DNA from 3 places in the Solibacillus silvestris genome. Region 3 is predicted to be linked to each of the others. Evidence: predicted binding sites of a transcription regulator. Region 3 holds the regulator's gene; each other region holds the start of a gene.
The links. Region 3 encodes LexA, which represses DNA repair genes until DNA is damaged. Its sites were predicted from a motif close to CGAACATATGTTCG; they were not measured.

Region 1: the regulator LexA is predicted to act here: its motif matches at 5,924-5,937, upstream of addB (helicase-exonuclease AddAB subunit AddB).
Region 2: the regulator LexA is predicted to act here: its motif matches at 6,113-6,126, upstream of ACTHOQ_RS13200 (YhjD family protein).

The regions. Positions count from the first base shown of each region.
Region 1 is NZ_JBQCJW010000005.1:4,011-11,465, reverse strand. It holds gene ltrA (group II intron reverse transcriptase/maturase) at 1-298, opposite strand, end outside; gene ACTHOQ_RS04415 (UvrD-helicase domain-containing protein) at 886-2,265, opposite strand; gene addB (helicase-exonuclease AddAB subunit AddB) at 2,240-5,881, opposite strand; gene ACTHOQ_RS04405 (hypothetical protein) at 6,689-6,955, opposite strand; gene ACTHOQ_RS04400 (helix-turn-helix transcriptional regulator) at 6,952-7,455, opposite strand, start outside.
Region 2 is NZ_JBQCJW010000022.1:35,490-42,944, reverse strand. It holds gene uvrA (excinuclease ABC subunit UvrA) at 1-2,506, opposite strand, end outside; gene uvrB (excinuclease ABC subunit UvrB) at 2,512-4,494, opposite strand; gene ACTHOQ_RS13210 (IDEAL domain-containing protein) at 4,813-5,055, opposite strand; gene ACTHOQ_RS13205 (competence protein ComK) at 5,243-5,734, shown strand; gene ACTHOQ_RS13200 (YhjD family protein) at 5,740-6,093, opposite strand; one part of gene prfB (peptide chain release factor 2) at 6,244-7,275, opposite strand; one part of gene prfB (peptide chain release factor 2) at 7,277-7,348, opposite strand.
Region 3 is NZ_JBQCJW010000003.1:5,021-12,475, reverse strand. It holds gene ACTHOQ_RS02435 (hydrolase) at 1-228, shown strand, start outside; gene ACTHOQ_RS02430 (hypothetical protein) at 225-1,073, shown strand; gene ACTHOQ_RS02425 (DNA alkylation repair protein) at 1,085-1,792, shown strand; gene ACTHOQ_RS02420 (5' nucleotidase, NT5C type) at 1,871-2,416, shown strand; gene ACTHOQ_RS02415 (gamma-glutamyl-gamma-aminobutyrate hydrolase family protein) at 2,539-3,234, shown strand; gene lexA (transcriptional repressor LexA) at 3,321-3,944, opposite strand; gene yneA (cell division suppressor protein YneA) at 4,106-4,456, shown strand; gene ACTHOQ_RS02400 (YneB family resolvase-like protein) at 4,443-5,099, shown strand; gene ACTHOQ_RS02395 (DUF896 domain-containing protein) at 5,166-5,402, shown strand; gene tkt (transketolase) at 5,540-7,455, shown strand, end outside.

The sequences.
Region 1 (7,455 bases), on a different contig from region 3:
TACCAAGTGGTCTTGTATTACCATTTTTCTTTGGGATATGAATACGGCGTACTGGTTTCGGTTGATAACTTTCATCTTTTAACGATTCAATAATTGCTTGAATCTTTTCTTCACCAAACCCATCTGCCGTTTCTTCGTCGATACCTTTTGTTGCACTACCTTTGTTTTTGTATATCTTTGTATAGGCTTTTATATAAAAATCTTCGTTGTATAAATGTCTGTACAGACGGTCAAATTCAAACCCGTCCTTCATTGCTTGTTTCGATAGATTGTATAAGACAATTTCTGAACTTTGCATAGAGCATTTCGCTCCTTTCTTTATTGTTTTATACGTTATAAGCTGCTCCCCTTCGCCATGTAATAGGCTTTCCCTACCTCGGACTACTACGGGAGCTCCGTTACCATATTGGATATTCAGTACCTTTGTACATAGCCTAGTGGCGTTCCAACTTAGGTAATCCCCATTTAGTATATTGTATACAGGCTCGATTCATTGTCGGAAGGAATGTTCATCCTTTTCTTCAATCTTGAAGTGTGTCTATTCTTTTAAGTCAGAAACTAGATTTGCGCCTCAATCTATAGCGCTCGTCCATGTTCAGTCGCAAGCATCTAATACGCTGAACAGAATAGATTCCAGGTTTCAAACGGTTTCCTAGACGGTGCAAACATGACCCCACTCGGACTGTTCTTCAAGCAGTTTAGCCTTCTTCCTCATATGAATCTTTTCTATCTCGCCATTCAGTCGTAGCTTTTCCGTTTAGGCTAACTTATGACTTTTACCGACATGCTACACTCCCTCTTTGGTTTCCCGCCAAGATAAGTCGGCTGATAGTTAAACCGTTTCTGTAGTTTATTCACCGCCAAATGGTGAAATATACAATACCCTTATGGGCGCACAATTGACTGTTTTACATCACCGACCATGAACATATTCCCATCCTGCTCCCCGCCGCTTTTCACGAGCTGTAAAATCGTCTCTTGTAAAAAATTTACATCCTGATACTCATCGACAAGCACTTCTTTAAAACGCTTTTGAAAGCCCAGCGCTACATCAGAAGGCTGCGGCGGAATCGTATCGCTTCCTGAATCACATAAAATTTCCAGCGCAAAATGCTCCAAATCGGAGAAATCAAGCAAACCGCGCTCTTGTTTAGCCTGTTTAAAAGCTTCACTATATTCAATCGTCAGCTTTACGAGTGTTTCCAAAATAGGCTTTGTCGCGGACATTTCCTGCACGTACAACTTTGGATGACGCGCGAAAAACGTGTCCTTCAATGTATTAAGCATATCCTTTGCACTGTCGCGGTGATCTTTTGCCACAGCATATGATTGTCTGTCTTCCTCTGTATCTTTTTTTGTCAATGGCTTAATGCGGCCGAATTCAATGGCGGGAATAAGTATATATGCCTGCTCCCACGAACTTTCCTCCATCGCATAAAGCACCTGTTTGACCGCACTGTATTCCGCTTCAAATAGCGGTTTATTCTTCTCCAAAGCCGGAACACCCATAATAATTTGCAGCCCTTTTTCAAGGCGTGCCGCAGCCTCTTTTAAGCTTGCGATTATAAACGGACGGACTTCCTGCGCAATTGCCAAATCATCAATCGGGCTGTTCGGGTCAATATCATATTTTTCGGGCAATGCTCGCAGCCATTCATACGGATTCGGCTGGACGCGCGAAACTTTATACATCTCCTGCAGCAAGTGCTCAATCGCCTGATCGCTCCGGTCCGACGCAAAACTGTCGACTAATGTGTAAAGCTCCTCTTTTGTAAACAATGTTTCCATATCGCCGCGGTACGCCTTTTCGAGGATATCCATCATCACATCATCCTGCAGCAATGAAGCCTCCTCTATGCTCGCCAGGCGAAAACCTGGGTCCAAGTCAATCGTGTACGCATATTCCCGGCAAATCGATAAGCAAAATGAGTGCAATGTTGAAATTTGGGCTTTGTTCAACAAGCTTAATTGGCGCCGCAAAAAAGAATTTCCCGGATCTTGCCCAATCGCCTTTTCCAGCGCTTCCGCCATACGATTGCGCATTTCCGCAGCGGACGCATTCGTGAACGTCACAACTAGCAGCTCATCAACATCAATCCGTTTTTCCTCAGATGCCAATATTTTTTGAATGAGCCGCTCGATTAAAACAGCTGTTTTCCCAGAACCGGCTGCAGCGGACACTAAAATATCCTGGCCAGATGCATAGATGGCTTTCCATTGCACATCTGTCCACTGAACATTACTCGGCTTCGCTGGAATTGTCATGTGAACATACCACCTTTTTTATATTTTCAAATACTTCTTGTTCAGGCTGTTTCTTTATTTCGTTGAAGCTATTGCCGGTTTCCGTCTGGTCAAATTGACAAACCGCTTTAAAGCTGCAAAATGTGCAGGCTTTTTGATTTCCTAGACTATATGGCTTAATTTCGGTATTCCCGCGATAGATTTCATTTCCTGCTTGCCTGAATTTATAATGGACAAACTGCTGCAGGTTTTCCATCTGCTCATGGTCAATGACTTTTGAGGAACGGTTATTGAATTCCGGTTCACCCCCGCTTTTGAATGCTGCGGGAACGATGATGGACGTCTTATTCGGCTCGAGCGACTGGTCCATTAATTGCGCCACTTCAACATCCTTTAACATATAGCCGCTTAGCTTGAACTTCTCTTGGCGCAAATTTTCCACTCTATCATGCTGCTCATAATCCTCTGTCGGAATGAGCGGGTTATGCACATGCAAATAGAACATGCCTGCCGCTTGTACAATAATATTTTCGAGCTCGGATAAATCCTGGATGAACTTTCCTTCCTGTGCGATGATCGGGAAGTTTTGCATTGCAACGTCCAGATACGTTAAAAGCTGCAACGATATCCCGTTATACACTTCCGTGAAATCAAGCTTTCGGCCGCTCGATTTATAATCAATAACACGTAAATACAAATTTTCCGCATCTTTGTATGCATCGATACGGTCAATTTGCCCCCGCACAAACATTTTGCGATTATGTTCTAAATCGATTTTCAGTGCTTCAAGCGGATTGCGGTCATCCTGTTCGGTATTTTTATCATCGTGCTTCCCAAACGGCTTTTCATGTGCAATCGCCTTAAATTTCGATAGCTCGCTTTGATTAATGAGCGCATAAATTGTGCGAGCCACGATTTTCACAAGCTTTGTTTTAATATATTCAAAGCGATGGCTGCTCTTTAAAATGCTGTAAGAGAAATAGTCGACAAGCTTTGATATCGTGTCATCAGCCTTTTTATAGCAGGATACATAAGTGTCCAAAGGAATTGTCGGCTCTTTTTCAGATAAAATCGTCCGGATCGCCTCATGGAATAAATCCCCCATCGCAAACGACTCCAGCTTAAATTCCGTACGCTCCTGCAGCTTTAGGCCGTATGACGCAAAATGCGAATACGGGCAACTATAAAAACGTTCGATGCGCGATACACTAGCTAAAAAGTTTTCGCCATACAATGCTGTCGCAACTTCCTCTGTCAAAGGCTCTGCTTCATTAATCGTATATAAAGGCTTTTCCACAACATTCAGCACATCTTCCCAGCGAGGGTTTCGTTCGTAAAATGCTTTCAATGCTGCCCATTCCTCTGTCAGCGGGCGCCGGTCAAGCTGTGCCTGCTTAAGCTGCGTCATTAAAAAACCGATCGCAGGTGAAGGGTGCCGCAAATAATCGAGCACATTTTCTTTTTGCTGCTCATCTAGCGGATTCATCGCAATTTGCCTATGCTGCAATGTCCGAACCGCTTTTTCCTGTTCGGTCCCGCGATTTTCCACGACCTCAAACATTTTATGCAACCGGTTAATATAAATCGACGGAAGCTTGCTTTTGCTTTCTTCATCCGCACTTGCATATGTAATATACAAATAATGAGTGGATGAAGAGATCGCACGGTAAAATAAAAAACTTTCCTGCAGGAGCTTGCTTTTCACACCAGGTGCTAATTCAACATCAATTTTCTCGAATGCTGCCCGTTCTTCATCAGATAACAGGCCGCCCGCATCCATTCGCATCGGGTAAACACCATCATTGACCCCGATAACGAAAATCGCCTTTTTATTGTCAAAACGTGAAAACTCCACCGTTGAAACCGTAACTTCATCCAATGTCGGCGGCACACTTGAAAACTGCAATGTCTCGAAACCTTCACCCAAAATCTGTGCAACATCTTCGAGCGGCATTACTTTGTCTCCAAACATCAAATCAAATTGCTCCAAAATATGCACCCAGCCATTCCAAGCTTGCTCATGCTCCAATGATTGATGAAACGCATCGGCTTGCTCTTCCTGTTCCTGCATTTTCACGAGCTTTTTGTAAATATCAAGCTGCTCCATGAATTCATACAATGCGACGACAATTTCGCGGCCCGTTTTTTTGCCCTTCACGCGTTTTTGCAATGCTAAAACCGGTTCCCGGATCAAGTCCCGCACTGATTTTAAAAGTTGCTCATGTTCCATTTCGTCCTCTGTCTGGATCGCATTCACTTTTTCAAGTGATTTAAATCGGCGGTAGCGCCATACTTCCTCATTCATCCAGCGATCATGCACGATTCCTCTTGCAATAACGAAATTTTCGAGCATGTCAGCCCTATCCCGCATCACAACTAAATTAGCTCCATACGGGAAGAAAAGGTCCGTTTTTACACTTCTGAAAATCGGCTCATATTTCCAGTTTGTCGTAATGATCTCCAATACAGATCTGCTGAATTCAATAAGCGGATGATAGAGCATCGCCCGCTTTTCATTCGAGAAAAATGGAATATCATACTGTGTAAAAGTCGTTCTAATAATTGCATCATACACATCCGCTTGCCGGTACATAATCCCGATATCTTTATAGCGCAGCTGTTTTTCCAGAATGAGTCGCTTTATTTCCTGGGCAATTCCCTGTACTTCCGCCCGCGGATTTACGCCTTCCAATATTTTCGCATTGCCCGATGACTCAACCGGTGTATCGACAGCTGTGTCAAAGCAATGTTCTACTTGACGCAAATCCGTGTTGCTCGCCCGGTAATTCACATTTAAATGAATACGAGGCTCTTCATCAATATCGATGCCATTTTCAAAACGCAACTTTTGCAGCTCATGTTTAATTTTTTCGTATGTCACAGCTGATTGGTGAAATACCGCGCCCTCTAGCAGATCGTTTTGCGGATCTTCCATTGGCAATACGATTGTGACACGCTTCGCATAAATCAGGAGCTCTTTCAATATCGCCAATTGCTGTCCATTAAATGCCATAAAACCGTCTAAATAAACATGTGTATCGCGCAAGCTTTCCATTTTGGGAATGCGCTCAATTAGCATCGGAAAATAGCCATCCCCGTCAATATATTCTGTCCCGATCCGCTCATGAAGCTGCTTTAAAATAATTTGCAAATCATGCATTTTGTGGAGCAATACTTCGCTCGCGCCATTTTCCCTCAACAATACAATAAGCGGTTCAATCGTCTCTACATCAATATGGTACTGGCTGAATTCCTTTAATATTTGCTCGATTTCTTTCGTGAAACCGTGCTTGCCGGCCGCACGTTTAAATAGTAAAAATTCCTCTTGATGCTCTTCCAAAATGCGTCGCAGCAGCATGCGGTAACCTGTCCCGTCAATACGCTCGCGTGCAATGCCACCCTCATTTTGCAGCACAAACCATGCCAGCCGTTTAAACGTCATGACTTGTGCACGCATCATTCCTTCGATTTCATAGTTCGTTGTCAGCTCATATTCCGTCGAAAAGGACATTTGATCAGGAACTAAAATGAAAATCGCATCCCCGAATAAATTCGTTTTTAAATCATCCACTATTTCCTGATGAATAAAAGTCGTCTTGCCCGTCCCTGCTCGTCCCGTAATTACCCGTAGCGTCACAACTACCACCTCACTTATCATTCATCTTTCTATTATAATATAAGAATACATGTTCGTGCATCTATTCGGAAGATTCAGCGGCATACAATGATATGAAAAAGCGGCATTTTTTGGCGGTAAACGGATAAATGGCAAATTAGCCTCTGTTACAGGCCGCAGCATCCAGTAGTGATTTTGCAGCGGAAGCAAAGAGGCTGGTGCACACATAACAACGCTTTCTTTATTATGCCCAAGCGGACGGCCTCGTTTCTGAAGTGGTTGTCATTCGGTGTAACCCATTTACGGCAGAAAGGTAAAAAGTGTATGGCAAAGCATGCACAATTTGTATTTAGGGTTGTTCTTTTCATACTGTTGAATTTTTCCCAAATGCAAGAGTATGTTGTTTCAATTGGATTTTAATTTAGAGAAACGGATTGGATGTGAATTGAAGATAAAGTTATTTAACTTTAAGACACTGATAACTTTAATTGTTGTTTTTAAATATATAATTTAGTAAGCCTGATTTATTGTAATTTATGTATATTAAGAGTGATTTACAACAATAAGGAATATACACGATTTTATGCAAGTGATAGAGAACACGCCCCTCAAGTGAAATATAGTAGTATCAGCCATTTGAGCCATCTGTATAAAATAATGTATAAAAAATGTTCACAAAAAAAGGCACGAAACGCTGTAAATCAACGTTCGTACCTTTTCAAAATGTCCCCCAACTTTCATTTGGGAATGTTATTTGAATTCAAATGTATATAAAACATCCAATTTGATAGCATTTTTTCGTAATACTATAATTTTAATGAATGACTGTTAAGCTGTAATCCTAAAATGGGTGTATATCTCATTGACTATGTTATTTACTACCATTTTATTTTTCACATCTAAGTCCAAAATTTTTTTACTTATTTCTACATCTGTTTCAAATAGAGATTGGTTTTGCCTGTAGATTACATAAGCTTGAGGATGCTCAGATTTTATTTTTTCCATCTTAGATTCAATTTTATGTTCTTTTGTACCATAACCTAATGACGTATAAATGTTAATAACAATATCAATTAGTAAATCCAATAACATCATAAATCATCAAAACCTAAATTCACTGGCTCCAACGGTAAATCATCCGATAATCCAGCCATATTAGTTGAAGCTACCGAAGCATCGACTTCTTCAAATGTAATTCCATCAATCCAGGCTTCACCAGTCCCTGTTAATAAAAGGCCAAAATGAATTGAAGCACTTTCATCAAGTACATCTAATACGATTGAATAATAATTCCAATCTGTTGTCCCTTGAATTGAACGGTTGTCCATATTATCAAATTGTAGCAAATCTCCATTTTTTGAATCAATTCGACACCAAGCACCACACTTGATTGCATCTTTAGTTTTGATGAAACATGAAAGTTTTACCCGTTTGCCAATCCATTTTTTTGCTGAGAATGTTTGCATCATTGTTCCAAATTGTCCTTCTTCAACTGAATCATTTGAACTTAAATAACCCGATTTTGACCCGGTATGGAATATTTCATGATCTGCTTTCATCGTGTAAAGCGACGGGTTTGTCCCTGTTAAAATCCA
Region 2 (7,455 bases), on a different contig from region 3:
CACGCTGGGCTTCCCCGCCGGATAATGTTGTCGCAGGCTGGCCTAGCTTCACATAGCCTAGTCCTACATCGACAATCGTTTGCAGCTTGCGTTGAATTTTTGGCAAATTCCCGAAAAACTCCAATGCGTCTTCCACCGTCATCTCTAAAATGTCGGCAATGTTTTTTTCTTTATATTTCACTTCAAGTGTTTCGCGGTTGTAGCGCTTCCCGTGACATACTTCACACGGCACATACACATCAGGCAGGAAATGCATTTCTATTTTAATAATGCCGTCACCGCGGCAAGCTTCACAACGTCCGCCTTTTACATTGAATGAGAAACGGCCTTTTTTATAACCGCGCACTTTCGCCTCGTTCGTCATCGCAAATACGTCGCGAATATCATCAAACACACCGATGTAAGTTGCCGGATTTGAACGCGGTGTACGGCCGATTGGAGATTGGTCGACATCGATCACTTTTTCAAGCTGTTCCAACCCCTCGATCGATTTATGAGCTCCAGGCTTCACTTTCGCGCGATTTAATTTGGATGCAAGTGATTTATATAAAATTTCATTGATTAATGTTGATTTCCCGGAGCCTGAAACCCCTGTCACCGCAATAAATTGACCAAGCGGAATATCAACATTGACATTTTTCAGGTTATTTTCGGATGCGCCTTTAATCGTAATTTTCCGGCCGTCCGATTTGCGCCGTTCAAGCGGCAGCGGAATAAACTTCTTGCCGCTTAAATATTGTCCTGTGATCGATTCTTTATTTTTCATTACTTGCTTTGGTGTCCCTTGTGCAATAATTTGCCCGCCGTGCACCCCTGCACCCGGTCCGATATCGATTAAATGATCGGCTGCCATCATCGTGTCTTCATCATGCTCGACGATGATTAATGTATTGCCCAGATCACGCATACTTTCGAGCGTATGGATTAAACGGTCATTATCACGCTGGTGCAGCCCAATCGAAGGCTCGTCCAAAATATACAGCACGCCTGTTAAACGCGAACCAATCTGCGTCGCTAAACGAATGCGCTGCGCTTCCCCCCCTGATAATGTTCCCGCCGCACGAGCAAGCGTTAAATAATTTAAGCCTACATCCAATAAAAACTTCAATCGTTCTATAACTTCACGGATAATTAAATTCGCGATTTGGCGCTCTTTTTCCGTTAATTCGACAGAACTGAAGAAGTCATACATTTCTTCAATCGAATGGCGTGTCGCCTCCGAAATATTCTGGTCTTTAATTTTGACCGCCAATGTTTCTTTTTTCAGGCGATGGCCTTTACAAGTAGCACAAGGCTGCTCCGTCATATACTTTTGCATCGATTCGCGCACATAATCCGATGATGAATCTTTGAATCGGCGCTCAATATTCGGAAGCACCCCTTCAAATTCAATGTTCTTTTTATGCACACTGCCATAGTCATTCGTATATTCAAAATGGATTTTTTCTTTTCCTGAACCATATAAAATTTTATCCATTTTCGCCTTTGGAATATCTTTTACAGGGACATCCATCGAAATATCGTAATGCTTGCACACAGATGCGAGCAGTTGCGGATAATAGTTGGATGATACCGATTCCCATGGCGCAATCGCATTTTCACGCAATGTTAAATTCCAATCGTGAATAACCAAATCCAAGTCCGCCTTCGCCTTGCTTCCTAGACCATCGCATGTCGGACATGCCCCGAACGGACTATTAAACGAAAACATACGAGGCTCCAGCTCGCCAATCGAAAATCCGCAATGCGGGCATGCATGATGCTCGCTGAAGAGAAGCTCCTCATGTTCCATTACATCAACAAGCACGCGGCCTTCCGCAATTTTCAGTGCCGCTTCAAGAGAATCGCTTAATCGCGATTCAATGCCTTCCTTCAATACAACACGGTCCACCACTACTTCAATCGTATGCTTTTTATTTTTATCAAGCTCGATATTGTCATCAAGATCGCGCAGTTCCCCATTCAGGCGAATCCGAACATAGCCTTGCTTTTTCAAGTCTTCCAAAAGCTTTACATGTGTCCCTTTTTTCCCTTCAATGACGGGTGCAAGCAACTGCATTTTCGTGCGCTCTGGGTATTCCATTAAACGGTCCACCATTTGTTCGATTGTTTGCGATGTAATTTCGATCCCATGTGTCGGACAATACGGTTTTCCGATACGTGCAAAAAGCAATCGCAAATAATCATAAATTTCCGTAACTGTTCCGACTGTCGAACGCGGGTTGCGGCTCGTCGTCTTCTGGTCGATTGAAATCGCTGGTGAAAGCCCCTCAATCGTATCGACATCCGGCTTGTCCATTTGCCCTAAAAATTGACGTGCATAAGCGGACAATGATTCAACGTAACGCCGCTGCCCTTCTGCATAAATCGTATCGAATGCCAATGAAGACTTTCCCGAACCCGAAAGACCTGTCACAACGACAATTTTATCTCTTGGTATTGTGACATCAATATTTTTTAAATTGTGCGCTCGTGCACCTTGTACAACAATTTCTGTATTTTTCACATTGTTCACCCTTCTGCCTTCAATTCAAATATCATGTCACGCAATTCGGCCGCCCGTTCGAAATCCAATCCTTTTGCGGCTTCCTTCATTTCGGCTTGTAATGTTGCAACAAGCTTGTCCTTCTCTTTTTTCGTCAGCTTCTTGCCGCCTGTCACTTTTGTAATATATGTTTCTTCCTGTTCTGCCGCTTGTGTTGCGCGGATAATATCAGGAATCTTTTTAATAATCGTCTGTGGTGTAATGCCATGCTCTTCATTATAAGCCATCTGAATTTCGCGGCGTCGCTTCGTTTCATCGATCGCCTTTGTCATCGATTCCGTCATATTATTGGCATACATAATTACCTGGCCATTCGAGTTACGCGCTGCACGTCCAATCGTTTGGATAAGGGAACGCTCCGAACGCAGGAACCCTTCTTTATCCGCATCCAGAATCGCCACAAGTGATACTTCCGGAATATCAAGGCCTTCCCGCAATAAGTTGATGCCGATCAATACATCATATGTCCCTTTCCGAAGCTCGCGGATAATTTCGATACGCTCGAGCGTCTTAATTTCCGAGTGCAAATATTCGACTTTTAAGCCCATTTCTTTTAAATAGCTCGATAAATCCTCGGACATCTTTTTCGTCAATGTTGTCACTAGTGTTCGCTCATTGCGACGAATGCGCTCATGGATCTCATCGATCAGATCATCAATTTGCCCTTCAATCGGACGTACATCAATCGTCGGATCAAGCAGCCCTGTCGGACGGATGATTTGCTCGACCATTTCCGGTGTATGCTCAAGCTCATACGGACCCGGTGTTGCCGATACGTAAATGGCCTGGCTCACTTTTGACTGGAACTCATCAAACATCAATGGACGGTTATCGAGTGCGGACGGCAAACGGAAGCCATGCTCGACCAATACCCCTTTACGCGCCTGATCCCCATTATACATACCACGAACTTGCGGCAATGTAACATGGCTTTCATCGACAACGAGCAAAAAATCCTCCGGGAAATAATCAAGCAATGTATACGGCGTCGCCCCTGCTTCACGCAATGTCAGATGGCGCGAATAGTTTTCGATCCCTGAGCAAAAGCCCATTTCCTTCATCATTTCCAAATCATAATTTGTACGCTGCTCCAAGCGCTGCGCTTCTAGCAACCGGTCTTCCGAACGCAATACTGCAAGGCGCTCCTCCAGTTCTTTTTCAATATTTTCAATGGCAATTTTCATCTTTTCTTCACGGGTAACGAAGTGGGATGCCGGGAAAATCGCCACATGCTGACGATCCGCTAAAATTTCTCCTGTTAATGCATCGACTTCCCGAATTCGGTCAATTTCATCTCCAAAAAATTCAACCCGAACACAATGCTCATCCCGGGATGCCGGGAAAATTTCGACAACATCTCCGCGCACCCTGAAAGTACCGCGTGTAAAGTTTATATCATTGCGCTCATACTGGATGTCGACTAATTTACGTAATAGCTGATTGCGCTCCAGCTCCATCCCTGTGCGAATGGATACGACCATTTCGCGATATTCTTCCGGATTACCGAGACCGTAAATACACGATACGGAGGCGATAATAATAACATCTTCCCGTTCAAATAAAGCCGATGTTGCCGAGTGGCGCAGCTTGTCTATTTCATCATTAATGCTTGAATCCTTTTCGATATAAGTATCTGTCTGCGGTACATACGCTTCCGGCTGGAAATAATCATAGTAGCTGACGAAATACTCAACAGCATTGTCCGGAAAAAACTCTTTAAACTCGCTATATAATTGACCCGCCAGTGTTTTATTGTGAGCCATCACGAGTGTCGGCTTATTCACTTCTTTTATTACATTCGATATCGTAAATGTTTTACCTGTACCTGTCGCCCCTAATAATGTTTGGTGGCGTTTTCCTTCTTTCACGCCTTGGACGAGTTGTTTGATCGCTTCCGGCTGATCACCAGCTGGACTGTAGGCGGACTGGATTTCAAAAGTTTCTGTCATGTTCAGCTTGTCCTTTCTGTCGATATTCTTATTCTTTATTTTATCATACCCTTTTTTAATTTACGATATTTTTGCGAACGTATATTCGAATTTCAGTTTATGAGCAGTTTTGCGAGGATAGGGCGATGCTTATTTTGAAAGGAAAATGCGGGCAAGAGGCCAACAAGCCGTTTTTGCTGTATTTTAGCCGTGTGCACTATATTTCACCGGAACTTTTCTAGAGCGATATTTATGAAAAATATATACGGAAATTGCTCATTGACTATTTTAAAATTCCCCCATACAAAAAAGCCACCCCTAGTAAGGTGACTTTTTTGTTTATGAAACGGTGATTGCCATTAATTCGTTTAACTCTGTTGTATAGCTTTCAAATGCTTGTTCGTTTTTTTGATCTAGCGATGTATCGATAAGTATTTTTAATTGTTCAATACGCTGCATACGCTGTAATCGACTAATAAACAAATCTAAATAAATTTCATTCAACAACTTCTCCGCCTGATTTTCAGTTGACTGCTGACCTACCGCTTTTAAAAAGTCTGTATACGAATAATATTTATCCATCGATATCACCTCGATCTCTTTTAACCATTATAAAATAAAACCCTTTTAATTTGCAATATATTCTGAAAAATTATCATATGACAGAATTTTCTAAAAATAGTGTTGATTTTTGCCATTTTATGCATTAATTTAAATGTATAGTGAAATTTTAAGCACTTTAAAAAATTAGAAGGAAAGGGGATATAAAATGTCTAGCAACTTCCCGGAAAATTCGAATTATATTATTTCCAACTCCACTTTTTGCTTAAGTTCCTATGAGCACCGCGACAAAATCTATACACTGATATTGGACAAGTATGGTAAAGCAACTTCTCCATACAAGCCTTTAAAGCTTATTCGCGATACATGTCGGTTGCATGGCAGCTCCTATGATGCAAGCAAGTATCAGGCAAGGCGATTTTTCGGCAACAGCAAGCATAAACTGCCGATTATGGTGGCATATGATTTCGGTGACCCATGTATTTTGTTCCCGCTCTTTTCGCCGCATTCATCCCAAAATATATGGATTGCGTTAAACTCCATTATTAATATTAGCGAAAACGGCGATAAAACTATCGTAACCTTTATCGATGGCACCGAACTTTGCCTAGCTATCCATATGAAATCATTCAATCAACAATACGTACGCGCTGCCATGTTTTACAAACATCTGCTTTTACAGCGCAATGCCACTTTATAATGCCATCAGTTTTTTTCAAAATATTCAGCAAGAAGTAACTCACTTTGATTACGAAGGCGAATATTCGAATATCTCCTGCACTCCATGATTCCCTCAAAATAAAATTGATACTCGGTAAACAAATCATCCGTTTTGCCTCTCACTAAGCGCATGTGATGAAGTTTAAAATAGTCCTTCGTTTCTTTTAAATCATGCTGTACTTTGGCGCGTATCGCATCGATTAAATGCAAATATGGATTTTTAAATTTGAACGGACTTTGCTCTACAATTGAATAATCCTTCTCAAGAATAATTAATAGCAGCGGCAAATAAATGCCTGCCTCATAGTACGGAATCGTTCTGGAAGGAATCTGCAACATACGAATAACCTCCAATACAAGAACGTTTGTTCGTATTTATTTTCACATATTTTTTTGAAATTGACAAGTGGAAAAATTTGCTTGGCTTAAATTTCACTAAACGACAAAAGCCGCGCCTTAGCATTTTAAACTAAGGTGCGACTTATTATATTAATATGAAATTTTTGACCGTAAATAAGCGGTAATGAATACATCCAAATCTCCGTCCATCACGGCGCCGACATTTCCTGTTTCAGCACTTGTACGGTGATCCTTTACCATTGAATAAGGGTGGAATACATATGAACGAATTTGCGAACCCCAGCCAATTTCCTTTTGCTCGCCTCGGATCTCATCCAGCTGTGCCTGCTGTTTTTCAATTTCCAATTGATATAGCTTCGATTTCAGCATTTTCATCGCAGCATCGCGGTTTTTGATTTGCGAACGCTCTGACTGGCATTGTACAACGACACCTGTTGGAATATGCGTAATACGAACAGCGGAGTCCGTCGTATTAATATGCTGACCCCCGGCCCCTGTTGCACGGTACGTATCCACTTTTAAATCCTCTGTGCGGATGTCAATTTCAATTTCATCGTTGAATTCCGGCATTACTTCACATGACACGAAGGATGTATGACGGCGGCCTGATGAATCGAACGGCGAAATGCGCACTAAACGGTGCACTCCTTTTTCCGCCTTTAAATAACCGTACGCATTATGCCCTGTGATTTGTAATGTGACCGATTTAATGCCGGCTTCATCGCCAGGCAAATAGTCGATTGTCGTCACTTTAAAGCCGCGCTTCTCTGCCCAGCGCGTGTACATACGGAGCAGCATCGAACCCCAGTCTTGGGATTCCGTACCGCCCGCTCCTGGATGCAGTTCCAAAATCGCATTGTTTTTATCATATGGCTCCGATAAAAGCATTTGCAGTTCGAAATCTTCCATTTTTGATTGGAATTCCGCCAATTCCATTCCTAATTCTTCCTGCAATTCTGCGTCTGGCTCTTCACGTAAAAGCTCGAGCGTCATTTCCAGGTTTTCCTGTGTTGAAACTAAATCGTTGAATTCATTGACAACTGCCTTAATGCCGTTGCTTTCATTAATGATCGCCTGTGCACCGTTCTGGTCGTTCCAAAAGTTCGGCTCAAGCATTAGTTCGTCTAATTCCTGAATGCGTGCCTCTTTGTTTTCTAAGTCAAAGAGACCCCCTGAAGTCCGCTAGTTTTGTAGCTGTATTTTCGAGTGCATTGCGCACATCTGCTAATTCCATCATATATTTTCCTCCGTAGTTGGGCGTAAAAGTTTAGTTTTCTCTAACTAATGATTTCCATTGCGGCGATTCATTTCGCGGTCGGGTCCCCAATCTTCCTCGCCGCT
Region 3 (7,455 bases):
ATTCCTTTTGAAGCAGGAAATTTACAGGAAGTGCCGGCTGAAGAGATTTCTGCATTTATCCCTTATGTTTTAGCTGATTTGAAATATGATTCGGCAGCATTGCACACATCGCTTACTATATTTACGTTGGAGCAAATCATTGGCTATATCGAAACTTCAGTTGAAAAGAGCGTTTTTTTACTGAAAATGAAGCAGAAAAAGCTTGATGAGAAGGAGCATGAACGATGAAAATTTGGGATTTGGCGAAACCGTTTGTCGAGAGTTACGAGCCGACAATACATTACTTAAATGATTATTTTCAAAAATACAGCGTGCATTACGAATACTATTTTGCCAACCACTGCAAAAATAAAGAGGGGAAAATCGTTCGTGCAATTGATCGGCATCCGCAACATATCGGGCGCATAACAGAATCAGCAGAAAAATTGCCTGAAATTATTATGGAGATCAAAAGCTTTTATGAAAAAAGCTATCATATAGAGTTTACACAAGATGTGCATTTACTTGTCGGATTATATGGCTCAAATGCTTATACATACCGGCAATACAATCCTGAAATTGCCTTCTGTCTTGAGAAATTATCTCCCAAAACGGAGCATTTGCAAACAATTGCAGCACATGAATTCGGGCATGCAGCACACCATCTGATTTCGATGAATGAAGCAATCCAGTGGTCGAATGTTGACTGGACAAGCCCTTATACATGGCTGCTGCAAGAAGGGGTTGCTACATATTTAAGTACAAAAGCCGTTCAAACGAGGGAGGATGTTTATTTTGCGTTTGAGGAACATATGGATTGGCTAAACTTTTGTAAGCATAATGAAGTTGAAATTATACAGAAGTTTATTCATGATATAGAAAGTGAAGGCAGCTCATATGTATTTAAGGAATGGTTTTCGATCAATGGCGGACAATCATTTGGTCATACGCGCCTTGCCTATTATATAGCGTATCGTGCCGTCAAACAGCTCATTGATGAAAATGGGGAAATTCCAGCGTTTATGCTATGGAATGAACGTGGATTTCACACTAAGATGAGAAATGAGCTGAATACGCTCATTCATCAATACTAAAGGAGGATTTTATGGATTTCGAAACGATGATGCAAGAATTTGAAGCACTTGGAAAAGAGCGCACGAAAAAGATTTATATGTCAAACGGTGCAAAGGAGCCGGTATTTGGTGTGACGATTGGCTCGATGAAACCGTTCGCGAAGCAAATTAAAATCAATCATGGGCTGGCAGAACAGCTTTATGCGACAGGCAACTATGATGCAATGTATTTTGCTGGAATTATTGCGGATCCGACAGCTATGACAGAGGCAGATTATGATCGCTGGCTTGAACAAGCGTATTTTTATATGATTTCAGATTATGTTGTCGCGGTGACATTGGCGGAATCGGATATTGCACAACAAGTGAGCGATAAGTGGATAGCAAGCGGCGAAGAGCTGAAAATGTCCGCGGGGTGGCATTGTTATTGCTGGCTGCTCGGCAATCGTAAAGATGAGGAATTTTCAAAAGAGAAATTACTGGGCATGCTTGAACAGGTGAAGCAAAATATCCATCATGCACCACCGCGTACACAAGTTGCTATGAATAACTTTGTCATGACAGTCGGTGTTTCCTATAAGCCATTACATGATGAGGCATTAAAAATTGCAGACGAAATCGGAGCCATTGAAACGAAACGAGAGGGGAAAAAACCAGGCATTTTACATGCATATGCAGAAATCGAAAAACAAATCGATAAAGGGCGTATCGGCTTTAAACGCAAATATGTCCGTTGTTAATTGTAAAGGGCTTTACCTTGTTTTATTAGCATACTATTGTATAAACTGGATTTAGGGAATTTCAAGGAGGCTTTTAACATGAAAAAAAGTATTGCCATTGATATGGATCAAGTACTGGCTGATTTTTATTCGAAGTTGCGAGTTACTTATAATGATAGTTTCGGTACGGATTTTACGGATGAAGAATTTTTATTGACAACACAGCGTGATTTGCCTCGCGAAGATGCGAAAAAACTGTTTGCCATGTTAAATGAGCCGGATTATTTCCGCGATTTAAAAGTGCTTGATGAGGACGCAATTGAAGTTATTCAAGAGCTTCAAGAGCATTATGAAGTGTTTATTGCGACAGCAGCGATGGATGTACCCGGGTCATTTACTGCAAAATATGATTGGCTAATGGAGCATCTGCCATTTATAAAAACACAAAATATTGTTTTTTGCGGGAATAAGGCGGTTATACATACCGATTATTTAATCGATGACAGTCCAAGGCAACTAGCTGCATTTAAAGGGACGGGGCTATTATATTCAATGCCGTACAACAGTGCGGAGGAAGGATATATACGTGTCCAAAACTGGCAGGATATCAAACAATACTTCATTAAACAATTGGAAACCGTATAACAGCGTAAGGATTGCACTTGAGCAATCCTTTTTTTACGGATAATTTCGCTGGTCATTTACCGAGGTGCAATAGTATAATTTGAATTATTTGAATTATCTATAAAAGATAAGGGGCAGGTAAAATGAAACCAATCATTGGGTTGACGATGTACGACTTTGATAAAAAACTGGATATTAATAATGCCTATTTAACGTCAATTGAACAGGCAGGGGGTATCCCGGTATGCATACCGAATGCGACAAAAGAAAATGCGGAAGCTTTATTAAACATTATAGACGGGCTTGTATTAATTGGCGGTGCCGATATTGATCCACTATTATTTGGGGAAGAGCCGCATCGCCATATAGGAAGTGTTGTCCGAAAGCGCGATGATAGCGATATTTTGCTAATGAACGAGGCATACAATAGACAAATGCCCATTTTAGGTATTTGCCGAGGCCAGCAAATTATGAATGTTGCGCTTGGCGGAACGATTATACAGGATATTCCGTCACAGATGGAAAATGCTTTATTACATAAGCAATCTTCCAAGCGAGCAGAATTGGCCCACACTGTTGAAGTGGCAACACCAAAATTTAAAACTATTTTTGGGGAAGATTCGTTTCGCGTGAACACATTTCACCACCAATCTGTTGGACAGTTGGGGAAAGGGTTGGTTGTATCGGCAATTGCGAAAGATGGCATTATTGAAGGGATTGAGCATGAATCGCACCCGTACTGTGTTGCAGTGCAGTGGCATCCAGAGGAATTGGCCCCTCATGGAAATATTCATGCACAACGTTTATTTGAAAGCTTTATAAATGCGTGCAAAAAGTAAGGAACGGAATGGCTCAGTCGATAGCGGCTGAGTTTTTTGGCAATATAAAAAAACTTGCCGATTCAACTAGAATGGCAAGCTTACAATTAATGAATATTTCGATAGAGACCTACAACTTTGCCTAAAATGGATACTTTATTGACGATAATTGGCTCCATTGAACTGTTTTCCGGCTGTAAACGAAAATATGTCTTTTCTTTGTAGAAGCGTTTTACCGTCGCTTCATCTTCCTCCGTCATTGCAACGACTATTTCGCCATTGCTTGCTGTAGAAGTTTTCTTCACGATGACATAATCCCCATTTAGAATGCCTGCTTCAATCATCGATTCTCCCATAATTTCAAGCATGAATAAATCTTCTTCCGGAGAGCCATATGCATCTGGCAACGGGAAATATTCCTGGATGTCTTCAATTGCCGAAATAGGTAGACCGGCTGTTACTTTGCCGATTAATGGCACATGGATAACCCCTTGTTTAGCGATTGACATATCTTCCTGATCTAATATTTCAATGGCGCGCGGCTTCGTAGGGTCGCGACGAATAAGCCCTTTACTTTCTAAACGAGCAAGATGCCCATGGACCGTTGAACTAGAAGCTAAACCTACCGCCTCTCCAATTTCACGAACTGATGGCGGATAGCCTTTTGTACGAACTTCCTCTTTTATAAAAGTTAGAATGGCTTGTTGTCGCTTTGAAATTTTCTGTGTCAACTTACTCACCTCTTTATCATGCTATTTTTCTTAATGTAAGTATAGCAGTATGCGAACATGAAAGCAAACATAAGTTCGAAAAAGCAGTTGACAAAAACATACGTTCGTAATATTATGGGAACAAATATTCCGAACATACATTCTAAAAAAGGGGTTTTCTTATGAAGAAGTTGAGATTAAACAGCTTTACATCAATGCTGCTTGCATTTTCCATTTTATTATTTGCCATTATCATCGTTAAAGACGATAAAATTGAATTATACGAACACGTAACAATTGAGCATGGCGATACTTTATGGTCGTTAGCGGAACAATATCGTGGTAAAATGGCAAAGCATGATTGGATAAGTGAAGTTAAGAAGGAAAATGGCTTGCTGGATGAAAAGGTTGTTTTCGGTCAAGTATTGGTCGTACCTGTGGAAAAAGACGCACAATACATCGTCAAACTGAACGAATCATCAGACATGCAATCATCGGTTAAAGTAGTGAGAGAAAATAATGACAGAAACTAAAGCAGTTATTTATTGTCGTGTCAGCACTGAAAAGGACACGCAAGAAACATCATTAATACGTCAGCAAGAGGAGCTGACAAACTATGCTAAAACATTCGGCTATAAAGATGCTCAAATCTTCTCGGATCAGCATAGCGGCTATGACGTAGACCGTGCCGGTTTGCTCGATATGCTCGATTATATGAAAGAGTTTGGCATTAAAGCATTATTTGTGCAGGATGAAACGCGTTTAGGACGCGGGAATGCACGAATGGCGGTGCTCCACTTACTACAAAAGTACGAAGCGACTGTGTACACATTAAATGATGCAGGACCTGTTGTTTTAAATGAAATGGATACGATGCTCCTCGAAATTTTGGCCATTGTTGAAGAATATCAGCGACGTATGCATAACGCAAAAATCCGCCGGGGAATGCGCCGTGCTGTCGAAAATGGGTATAAGCCACAAAATAACTTGAAAAATCGAGGCAATATAGAAGGACGCGAAAGAAAAGAAGTGCCTGTTGAAGAAATTGTCCAGCTTCGCCAAAAAGGGCTGACTTTTGCCGAAATTGCGACTACAATCTCCGGGTTTGGCACTCCAATCAGCAAAGCAACTGTACATAGAAGATATATTGAATATATGGAGCGACTTGAAGAGTAAACACTTGCCCTTCAAGTCTTTTTTTTATACCTTTGTATTATTGGTACGAAGAAAGGTGAGATCGATATGTTATCAAAAGAAAAATTAGCTCGCATTAATGAGCTTTCTAAATTAGCTAAAGAAGGAAAATTGACAGAAGAACAAGCGAAGGAACGTACAGCACTAAGAAAGGAATATTTAGACACATTCCGTTCGACAATGCGCGATACGATAGAGCATGTGAAAGTTGTGGATGAAGAAGGAAACGATGTAACACCTGAAAAACTGAAACAAATTAAAGCGCAAAAAAACTTTTTAAACTAAAATTTTTAATGATATGACACATTTATTATTAAGTATGACACAATTTAATGAACGTTTTGAGAAATGATTGTTTTCTTGCGGGAATTTGTCTAAACTAAAGAATGTATAAATATCGTACGAGGAAAGGATGTCACATAATGACACAACAGATGGATCAGTTAGCAATTAACGCAATCCGTACATTATCAATCGACGCAATTGAAAAAGCAAATTCCGGCCACCCAGGTTTACCGATGGGTGCCGCACCAATGGCATATACGTTGTGGACGAAGCAATTACGCCATAACCCGCAAAACCCAAATTGGTATAATCGCGACCGTTTTGTATTATCAGCTGGACATGGTTCCATGCTTTTATATAGCTTATTGCATTTAGGAGGCTACGGTTTAGAGATGGAAGAGATCAAAAACTTCCGTCAATGGAATTCAAAAACTCCGGGACATCCTGAATACGGCCATACAGTAGGTGTAGAAGCAACAACAGGTCCATTAGGGCAAGGTATTGCGATGTCTGTAGGGATGGCTATGGCTGAACGTCACTTGGCTGCAACATATAACAAGCCGGGTAAAGATATTGTGGACCACTATACATTCGCACTATGTGGTGACGGTGATTTAATGGAAGGTGTTGCTGCTGAAGCGATTTCACTTGCAGGTCACTTGAAATTGGATAAGCTGATTGTGTTATACGATTCGAATGACATTTCACTTGATGGCGATCTGGAAAAATCCTTCTCGGAAAACATTCAAAAACGTTTTGAATCTTACGGCTGGAACTATTTAAAAGTTGCGGACGGTACAGATATTGTGGAAATTAATTCAGCAATCGAAAAAGCGAAACAAAATACTGGCGGTCCAACAGTGATTGAAGTGAAGACTGTCATCGGATTCGGTTCTCCAAACAAATCAGGAAAAGCAGATTGCCATGGTGCACCGCTTGGATTTGATGAAGTTGCTTTAACGAAAGCTGCATACGCATGGGAACATGAGCCGTTCTTCGTCCCAACTGAAGTGTATGATACATTTAAAGCTGCAAGCGAAGTACAGGGCGTCCAGGCAGAAGCAGCATGGAATGAATTATTCGAAAGCTATAAAAACGAATACCCTGAGCTGGCTGCACAATTTGTGAATGCAATGGAAAACAAATTACCGGAGAACTATGCTTCTGAATTACCTGTATATGAAGCAGGTACTGCAGTAGCTACTCGTTCATCATCTGGTGATGCAATCAATGCAATTGCCAAAACAATGCCATCATTCTTCGGCGGTTCTGCTGACTTGGCAGGATCAAACAAAACGACAATTAAAGGCGCCGGCGATTTCTTTGCCGAAACTCCGGAAGGCCGTAATATTTGGTTTGGTGTTCGTGAATTTGCAATGGGCGCTGCGCTGAACGGTATGGCATTACATGGCGGTTTAAATGTATTTGGCGGTACTTTCTTTGTGTTCTCTGACTATGTACGTCCGGCAATTCGTTTATCTGCATTAATGGGCTTGCCTGTAACATATGTGTTTACACATGACTCCATTGCGGTAGGCGAAGATGGTCCTACACATGAGCCGATCGAGCATTTAGCATCGTTGCGTGCAATGCCGAATCTTTCAGTGATCCGTCCTGCTGATGCGAATGAATCTGTTGCAGCATGGAAATTAGCTGTAGAGAGCAAATCAACGCCAACTGTATTAGTATTATCTCGTCAAAACTTGCCGGTATTAGACGCTGCAAAAGAGACAGTATACGAAGGTGTTGAAAAAGGCGCTTATGTCGTTTCAGCTTCATCAAAAGAAACTCCGGATGCCCTTTTAATTGCAACGGGTTCTGAAGTTGGCTTGGCAGTAGAAGCGAAAAAAGCATTGCTTGCAGAAGGAATTGACGCATCTGTTGTATCAATGCCATCAATGGACCGCTTTGAAAAGCAGTCGAAGGAATACAAAGAATCTGTATTACCTAAAGCTGTGACGAAGCGTTTAGCAATTGAAATGGGTGCATCACTTGGCTGGCATAAATATGTTGGCTTTGAAGGAGATGTACTGGCAATTGATCAATTTGGTGC